Regions from separate parts of the Candidatus Pelagibacter sp. HIMB1542 genome, predicted to be linked through region 1. Evidence: riboswitches for the same ligand, from Rfam matches in the RefSeq annotation. Region 1 holds a riboswitch; the other holds the start of a gene.
The links. Region 1 has a riboswitch for S-adenosylmethionine ahead of ACTTBI_RS02485 (O-acetylhomoserine aminocarboxypropyltransferase/cysteine synthase family protein). Riboswitches for the same ligand answer to the same signal wherever they lie in the genome.

Region 1 (4,549 bases):
TTGTTCTATATTTTATAAGTGATAATAGTTTATTATCTAGCTTATCAAGCTTAACTCTTATTAAATCTAGTTTTTTTTTATTATTTGGCGACATTTAATTTATTGGAATACTTAATAATTATTATATTTATCTGAGCATGTACAGTGAGAATAATCATTTAAATAATCAACTTAAATTGTGGATGCTATCATTATTAATTTTAGTTTCTTTAATAATATTGGTTGGAGGTTTAACAAGACTAACGGACTCCGGTCTATCAATTACTACTTGGGAATTATTTGTTGGTTTTTTTCCACCTTTTACAAATGAAAAATGGTTAGAATATTTTAGTTTATATAAAACAATTCCTGAATACAGCCAACAAAACTTCAATATGACTCTTGATGAATTTAAAGTAATATTTTGGTGGGAGTGGGGACACAGGCAGTTAGGGAGAATAATTGGTTTAACCGTATTACTCCCAATGGTTTATTTTACAGTAAAACATGGAGTTTGGATTATAAAAAAATATGGACTTATTTTTTTACTGGTTTGTTTTCAAGGATTTTTAGGTTGGTACATGGTATCAAGTGGATTAGTTGAAAGAATTGATGTTAGCCATTATAGACTAGCAACACATTTAGTTACAGCTTTTATAATTTTATCAATTGTATATTGGCAATTTTTAAAGTTATCATCCTCTTCAAATCAAACAATTTCAATTAATCTTTTTATAGCAAAAATTTTTTTAGTTTTATTATTTTTCCAACTAATTATAGGTGCTTTTGTATCTGGTATGGATGCTGGTAAAATCTATAACACCTGGCCATTGATGGGAGTTAATTATTTTCCTGATGATAGTAGTTTTAAAGAGTTTTTGAATTTGAAAGTTTTTGATAATCCTTCTATTGTTCAATTTATACATAGAAATTTAGCATACTTAATTATAGTCATTTATGCCTTAATCCTCTTTAAGGTAATTAACACTGGAAACAAAAAATTATACAAACCTATCACTGTAATTGGTTTGACTTTGGCATTTCAAATTTTTCTTGGTGTGATAACTATTTTATCTGGAGTAAAAATGTTATTTGCATCTTTACACCAGATAAATTCTATTTTGATAATACTTTCAACTTTGTATTTTTTATTTATTTCAAAATACAAAAGACAGATTAATTAATTTCTATTTGTAGACATATAAATAAAATTAACTAACTGCTTTTAAATTACCTTTTGATGATTTGTCTAAAGCTTGATCTAAATCATCGATGATATCATCTATATGTTCCAAACCAATACAAAGTCTAACATATCCAGGGGTTACACCTGAAGCAGCTAATTCATCCTCATTTAATTGACTGTGAGTAGTTGTTGCTGGGTGTATTGCTAAACTTCTAGCGTCACCTATATTTGCAACGTGGTAAAACATTTTTAAAGCCTCAATGAATTTTTTACCAGCTTCGATACCACCAGCTAATTCAATACCAACTAAAGCACCATTACCATTTTTAAGATATTTTTTTGCTCGACTTGATATCTCTTCATTATGTTCAGTGGAATAAATTACTCTCTCAACAGCTTTATGATTTTTTAAGTACTCAACCACTTTTGCAGCATTATCACAGTGTTGTTTCATTCTTAAAGCAACTGTTTCAAGTCCTTGTATAACACCAAATGCATTATCGGGAGAAAGAGCTGATCCTAAATCTCTTAATAGGGTTACTCTTGCTCTAACTGCAAAAGCAACATTTGCACCTGTTAATTCGGGCACAGCTTTACCCCAAACAACTCCTCCATAACTTGCATCAGGTTCATTAAATAGTGGCTGTCTTTTTGGATCTGCTGTCCAATCAAAATTTCCACCATCTACTAGTGCACCCCCAACTACTGTTCCATGACCTGCTATATATTTTGTTAAAGAATAAACAACCACAGCAGCACCATGTTCAATTGGTTTACAAATTACAGGGGCAGCAGTGTTATCTAAGATTAATGGAATGTTATATTTTCTACCAATATCTGAAACTTCTTTAATTGGAAAAACTCTTAAATATGGATTTGGTAATGTTTCTCCATAAAAAGCTCTAGTTTTATCATCTATTGCTTTTTCAAAGTTTTTTGGATCTGAAGGATCTGCATATCTTACTTCTATACCAAGCTTACTTAAAGTATGCGTAAATAAAGAAACTGTTCCACCATAAAGATCTGTTGAACTAACAATATTATCTCCAGCTTGAGCAACGTTTAATATTGCAAAAGTAGAAGCGGTTTGCCCAGATGCTACAGTTAAACTTGCAAGACCACCTTCAAGCGCAGCGATTCTCTTTTCCAACACATCGTTAGTTGGATTCATTATTCGTGTATAGATGTTTCCAAACTCTTTTAACGCAAATAAATTAGCTGCATGTTCAGTGTTATTAAATTGATACGAGGTTGTTCTATAAATTGGAACTGCTACTGAATTTGTAGCCGGATCACTTCTGTAGTCTCCACCATGTATCGCAATAGTTTCTGGATTATTTCTTTTTGTACTCATTTTTACTCCTTTTTTAGTGCTTTTGCTTTATGCAAGGCGCACAATACAGTTCAAATGCCTACCGATTTAAAATTTTATGAAAATTCCATTTTAGCAGTTTTATGCCCGCAATAGGATCAAATCGGCAAGTGATAAATAGCATATTAGTTATGTTTTACAAGCTAAATATAAAATTGACTTTGAATAATTTAATAGTATTAATCCACGCACAATGACAAAATTTACAAAAAAAGATCAAGTCACATCATATTGGTACGAGATTGACGCAAAAAATGCAGTTGTTGGAAGATTAGCGACTGTTGTATCTAATATTATTAGAGGCAAAAATAAGACTACTTATACACCTCACATGGATGATGGAGATTTTGTTGTAGTAAAAAATATCGAACAAGCAAAATTTACTGGTAAGAAGTTTCAAAACAAAAAGTATTATAGACACACAGGACATCCAGGTGGAATTAAAGTTACCACACCAGAAAAACTTCATGAAAAAAAACCTGGAGAAACTTTGAAATTAGCAGTTAAAAGAATGTTGCCTGGTGGTGTTTTGGGTAGAAAACAACTAACAAAATTAAAAATTTATTCTGGAAGTGAGCATCCTCATGCTGCACAAAACCCAAAAGTTATAGAATTAGATAAACTAAACAATAAAAACATTGCAAGAAATTAATATGGAAAACGTACAATCAAACACAAAAACTCCTAAGTTAAAATTAGATTTTAAAGATAGTAAGTACGCGACAGGTAGAAGAAAAACTTCAATAGCAAAAGTTTGGTTAAAAAAAGGTTCTGGTAAAATTTATGTTAATGGCAAATTATATAATGAATATTTTGCTGATGAAATTCACAAAATGCAAATTACAAGACCTTTTGAAATTATAAATCAAGCTACAGATTATGATGTTAGATGTAGTGTAAAAGGTGGCGGACCTACAGGTCAAGCTGGAGCAATGGTTCATGGTATTTCTAAAGCTTTGGTTCTCTTTGATGAAAATTTAAAAACAACATTGAAAACTGAAAAGCTTACAACCAGAGATTCTAGAGCTGTTGAGAGAAAAAAACCTGGTAGAAGAAAAGCTAGAAGAAGCTTCCAGTTTTCTAAAAGATAATTTTTTTTACAATTTAAACTGCTATAATAAAAAATGCCTAAGCTTAATGCATTAGTTGCCGGATCTACAGGATATATTGGTGTTCAATTAATCAAGTTATTAATTAACCACAAATATATTAATATTAAATATCTATGTGGAAATTCGTCTGTTGGAAAAAATATTTCTTATTATGACAAATCTCTATCAAAAAAAAAATTACCTAAAATTGTAAAATTTAATCCTAAATTATTAAATGGTATTGATGTTGTCTTTACAGCTCTACCAAATGGTGAGGCTCAAGATATAGCAAAAAAACTTAATGATAATATTACTCTAATTGATTTAGCGGCAGATTTTAGATTAAAAAAAGCTAATGATTATTTAAAATGGTATAAACAAAAACATCGAGCTCCAAAACTACAGAAGAAAAGCATTTATTGTTTACCAGAAATAAATCGTGATGAATTAAAAAATCACAATATTATTTCATGTCCAGGATGTTATCCAACATCAATATTATTACCTCTTGTTCCGCTAATTAAAAAAAAATTAGTTAAATTAGACAATATAATTATTGATTCAAAATCTGGATATTCTGGTGCCGGTAGAGGAGTTCATAAAAAATATAAAGACAAGAATTTATACGAATCTTTAAGTGCTTATGGTGTCGGTTTTCATAGACACAATTCTGAAATTCATCAATTTTTAAGTAAATTTACAAATAAAAATTTTCAATTTAGTTTTACTCCACATTTATCTCCAATGTTTAGAGGCATATTAAGTACAATTTATTTAGATTTAGAAAAAAATGTTAATCAATCAAAAATCATCAAAACACTTGAGATGTCTTATAAGGGAGAAAATTTTGTTAAAATATTAGATTCTGATAAACTTTTGAGTACAAATGATGTTATCAATACAAACAATTGCTTTATCACA
Region 2 (4,549 bases), 270 kb from region 1:
CTTTGATTTGAGGTCTATGACCCAAATTTCCATTTTCATATTCTTTACCTGAATTATATGGACCTTCTTTACTATCTATTTTAAATCCACTTTCATTCATATCATTTTTAATTCTTACATCATCAAAAACAAAAAATTCTGGCTCAGGTCCAAAAAACGCTTTATCACCAATACCTGATGATTTTAAATATTCCTCTGCTTTTTTTGCAACTCCTCTTGGATCTCTTTCGTAAGGATCTTTTTTGATTGCATCTAAAATATCACAGAACAAAACTACAGTATTATGAGACGTGAAAGGATCCATGAACATTCTTGCAGTATCAGGTTTTAAAATCATGTCAGATTCGTTAATTGCTTTCCATCCAGCAATAGATGAACCATCAAAAAACACTCCTTCATTAAGCATGTCAGCATCTACTATTGATGCATCCATAGTTAAATGTTGAAGTTTTCCTCTTGGATCAGTAAATCTTAGATCTACAAATTCTGCTTCTTTCTCTTTAATAAATTTTAAAACGTTTTCTGCACTCATTTTGTCTCCTATGTAATTTCGATGGAGCCTAATTAGCAAAAAAAAGTTAAAAAATAATGCTTATTTAATAAATAACACCTATGCATTTTTTACATAAGTAGTGTATCTACTCAATCAAATTAGGAAATTTTATAAATTCAATGGAATCAATACCAAATAAAGAACCGGTAAAAAGGGCAGAAAAAGCTCTTAAAACATTCGATCAAAATTTAAATGTTATCGTCTTAGAAAAAACAGCAAGAACAGCCAATGATGCTGCTACAGCTTTGGGTTGCAATGTTGGTGCTATTGTTAAAAGTTTACTTTTTAGGGCAGGTGACAACTATATATTAAGCTTGGTATCCGGAGACAAGCGTTGCTCATTAAATAAGTTAAAAAAAATTCTCAATGAAAAAGACGTGTCCATGGCATCCCCAAAAGCTGTTAAAGAGAATACAGGATATACAATTGGTGGAGTGTCACCAGTAGGTCACTTAAAGCAATGTAAAATCTTTATTGATAAAAGTCTAGAGAGATTCCCAGATATATTTGGAGCAGCTGGACATCCAAATGCTGTTTTCAAAATAAATTATAATAAGTTAATTGAAATAACAAACGGATCACCAGAAGATATTATTGAATGAGAGAACCAAAACTAATTGATTATAGTTTATTAACGTTGTTAGCGTTGATTTGGGCATCTGCTTTTTTTAATATTAAAATTGCAACCTATTCATTTGGTCCTGTTACAATTGCATTTCTAAGAGTTTTTTTTGGTTCAATTCCAGTTTTAATACTTTGCTTTTACAAAGAAATTAAAATCGAGGCATTTTCAAAAGATTGGTATTGGTTTGCAATGATTGGATTTATAAATTTAGTAGCTCCATTTTTTTTAATAGCATATGGAGTTAAATCTGTTCAAAGTAACTTAGCAGCAATTTTAATGTCATCAACTTCACTTAGCTCAGTAGTGCTAGGACATTTTTACACCAAAAATGAAAAATTTAATTTAATTAGAACCACAGGAGTTCTAATTGGATTTTCAGGAATAGTTTATTTATTTTCAGATAATTTATTAATTAATGAAAATAACTTTACTTCAGCATTATTAATTTTGTTAGGTGCTACTTGTTATGTAATTGGAGGTCTTTTAACATTAAAAATAAGTAAGAAAAAAAATGAAAATGTAACCAGTTCAATTTTGATTTGGGCTACTATTATATTATTACCTTTAGTATGTTTGATTGAACAACCTTGGAAAACTGTTCCAAGATTAGATTCTACTATTTCAGTTATTTATCTTGGGTTGATATCTACTGGAATTGCTTGGTTATTGAGATTTAGAATTTTAATTAACAATGGTTTAATTTTTCAATCTCAAGTATCTTATTTAATTCCAATATTTGGTACCATTTTAAGTTATATCTTTTTAAAAGAATTGGTTACTACTAAAGTTATAATTTCATTGATAGCAGTTATTATAGGTATCTATTTTGTAAGAAAAGGTACAAAATTTAAATAATGTTTTTTATTGCCTCTATATGTGAAGGCCGAGTTTCACAACATCCTCCAAGAATAGTGGCTCCATTTTCTTTAAATTTTTTTGCAAAAATTGATATTTTTTCAGGATCTAAATCTTTTCTTTGACCTAAAAAACTATTGGGGTTCGATCCATCATTTTCTTTATACTGAGAAGTATAACCACCTGTTGGTTTAGTTGTGATAAATCCATTTAATTTGAAACCAAATGGAACATTAAGTTTTTGAATTTCATCTAAATTATTCTCATAATTTTCAGGCGAAACACATGCTAGAATTACTCCTAGGCAATTTTCAGTAATTATTGAATTAATTTCAGAAATTTTTTCTCCACTTGGTAAAGAGTTTCCTTCAGAAATATGAACCCCAACTAAGTACGGTTTATTAAATTTCTTAATAGCTTCTATTCCACATCTAATTTCTTTGATACTGCTCCAGACATCAAAATAGAAAAAATCTACTGAGGGGTTTAGTAATTCAGCTAATTCCGAATGATCCTTTGTGATTTCTTTTTCACTTCTCTTGTCTTCTTCATATGTCAAATCTTGAGGCGGGAGTCCTCCTGCAATCTTAATGCGTGGATTATTTAATTTAGCTTTTTGTGCAATTTCACAGGCTTTCTGATTTAAGAATTTAAATTGATCTTCTATTCCATTTTCTCTCAATCTTTTTCTTCTCGTTGTAAAAGTTGTAGTTACAATTACATCAGCTCCAGATTTAATAAAATCATTATGAATATTAAGTATTAAGTCGTGGTATTTTTCCTCAATTAAAGCATTTGCACTCCACAAAGTTCCCTTGGGCTCCATACCTCTGGCCAATAATTCTTGACCCATTCCACCATCTAAAATTTTTGTTGTTTTAAAAAAATTTTTATCCATCTTATCCTCACTTTTTTAGTGCTTAAGCTACATGCAGGTGCACAATATAGTTCAACTACCTTGCTAATTAGATCTATTGGGAATTTCCATTTTAGCAGTTTATGCCCGCAATAGGATCAAATCGGCAATTACGTTTATATAATATTATTAAAGTTTGTAAATTATTTATTAAAAATTATTTTAGCATTGAAAGAAAACGATCTTCTTTCTTCTTCAATATTAAAGGGGTAGGCTGTATGCATTAAGTAGTTTGGAAATATTAAAAGATCGCCTGTTTTTGGTATCAAATTAAAAATACTTTTTGAAAGAAAAGCTTTTTGTCCATTTATAAAATCAATTGTTCCATTGGTTTTTATTTTTTTATTTTTAACATTTTTATTTTTTGTCATATGTTTTGGAATTTTTAAATAACCAACACCCGATAAGTCGCCTTCATGATAATGTATAGGATTATACTCATTTTTATATTGGCTAACGACCCACAGGTTTAAAATTCTAATTTCTTTAATTTTTTTAATATGTTCTTTAGTTAGAAAAATTTTAATATTTTTTATTAATTCTTTTTCTAAATTTTTTTTTATAAAACTTTTAGAAATTTGAACTTCTTTTCTAATTTGACTTGCTAATTTTGAACTATAATCATTTGATTTTGAGAAGATTTTTGTATCAACTTCCTTGTTAAGTTTTTCTAAAAATTTTTTAGAAATTTTAGATTTTCCTATTGAAGGTCCAAATGGTTTAAAATTTTTCATGAGAGATTAAATATATCAAAAAATAATTAATTCAACTTAAGCTATAAGTGTTATGCCCATTCTTATAGCAACAAAAATTACTAAGCATGCAGTCATTAGAGCTAATATTTTGTTAGATAGGAATTTTATATTTAAAAAACTTCCAATTTGACCACCAATTAAGACAGCAATAAATAGTGGCCAGTAATTTAAAAATTCGTTAAAGACTATATCCTTTGTTAATTGACCACCTATACCAAAAATTGAATTTACTAAAATAAATAAGGACGCAGTACTTGTTATATGCTTTGGAAATCCTGCTTTCATCAAAAATAAAATAGGACTTAAAAATATCCCACCACCAATTCCAACCAAACCAGATATAAAACCAATTATTGATCCTATTAATATTGATAAAACTAGGGGTATTTTTTTTGTTATAATTTTTTGTTTGTTAAATGATTTGCTTTCAATAAGTAAAAAAACTCCAGCTAATATTAAAATGAAGAAAAGCAAGATTTCAAATAAATTTTTTTCAATAGAGATCGATGCTCCTATAAAAGCAAAAGGTACAGAACCTATTAAATAAGGATAAAGTAAATTAAAATTAATATTCTTTGATTTTAAAAAATTTATAGAATTTCCTGAAACTACAATAATATTACAAATCAAAGCTAAAATTGGAAAAATATAGTAAGGGACATCCCAAATTAAAAGTAGTGCAAGATAAGTAGAGCCACCACCAAATCCTATACTTGAATATAATACTGCAGTTATAAAAAAAAATATTGTAAGTATAATCATTAAAAAAATTTATTTATGATTGTAAATATAGCTTTACTAACTGTAACAGATACAAGAACAATTGATAACGATAAATCTGGTGC

Region 2: another riboswitch for S-adenosylmethionine. It lies ahead of ACTTBI_RS04030 (homocysteine S-methyltransferase family protein); the one in region 1 lies ahead of ACTTBI_RS02485 (O-acetylhomoserine aminocarboxypropyltransferase/cysteine synthase family protein).

The regions. Positions count from the first base shown of each region.
Region 1 covers NZ_JBNAJB010000001.1:455,353-459,901, forward strand. Annotated here, with positions in the region: gene ACTTBI_RS02475 (chorismate mutase) at 1-94, opposite strand, end outside; gene ACTTBI_RS02480 (COX15/CtaA family protein) at 138-1,163, shown strand; gene ACTTBI_RS02485 (O-acetylhomoserine aminocarboxypropyltransferase/cysteine synthase family protein) at 1,191-2,519, opposite strand; SAM riboswitch class V at 2,522-2,588, opposite strand; gene rplM (50S ribosomal protein L13) at 2,731-3,189, shown strand; gene rpsI (30S ribosomal protein S9) at 3,191-3,628, shown strand; gene argC (N-acetyl-gamma-glutamyl-phosphate reductase) at 3,662-4,549, shown strand, end outside.
Region 2 covers NZ_JBNAJB010000001.1:729,081-733,629, reverse strand. Annotated here, with positions in the region: gene glnA (type I glutamate--ammonia ligase) at 1-532, opposite strand, end outside; gene ACTTBI_RS04040 (YbaK/EbsC family protein) at 673-1,155, shown strand; gene ACTTBI_RS04035 (DMT family transporter) at 1,152-2,033, shown strand; gene ACTTBI_RS04030 (homocysteine S-methyltransferase family protein) at 2,026-2,931, opposite strand; SAM riboswitch class V at 2,939-3,001, opposite strand; gene ACTTBI_RS04025 (putative 2OG-Fe(II) oxygenase) at 3,093-3,683, opposite strand; gene ACTTBI_RS04020 (sulfite exporter TauE/SafE family protein) at 3,720-4,466, opposite strand; gene ACTTBI_RS04015 (molybdenum cofactor synthesis domain-containing protein) at 4,482-4,549, shown strand, end outside.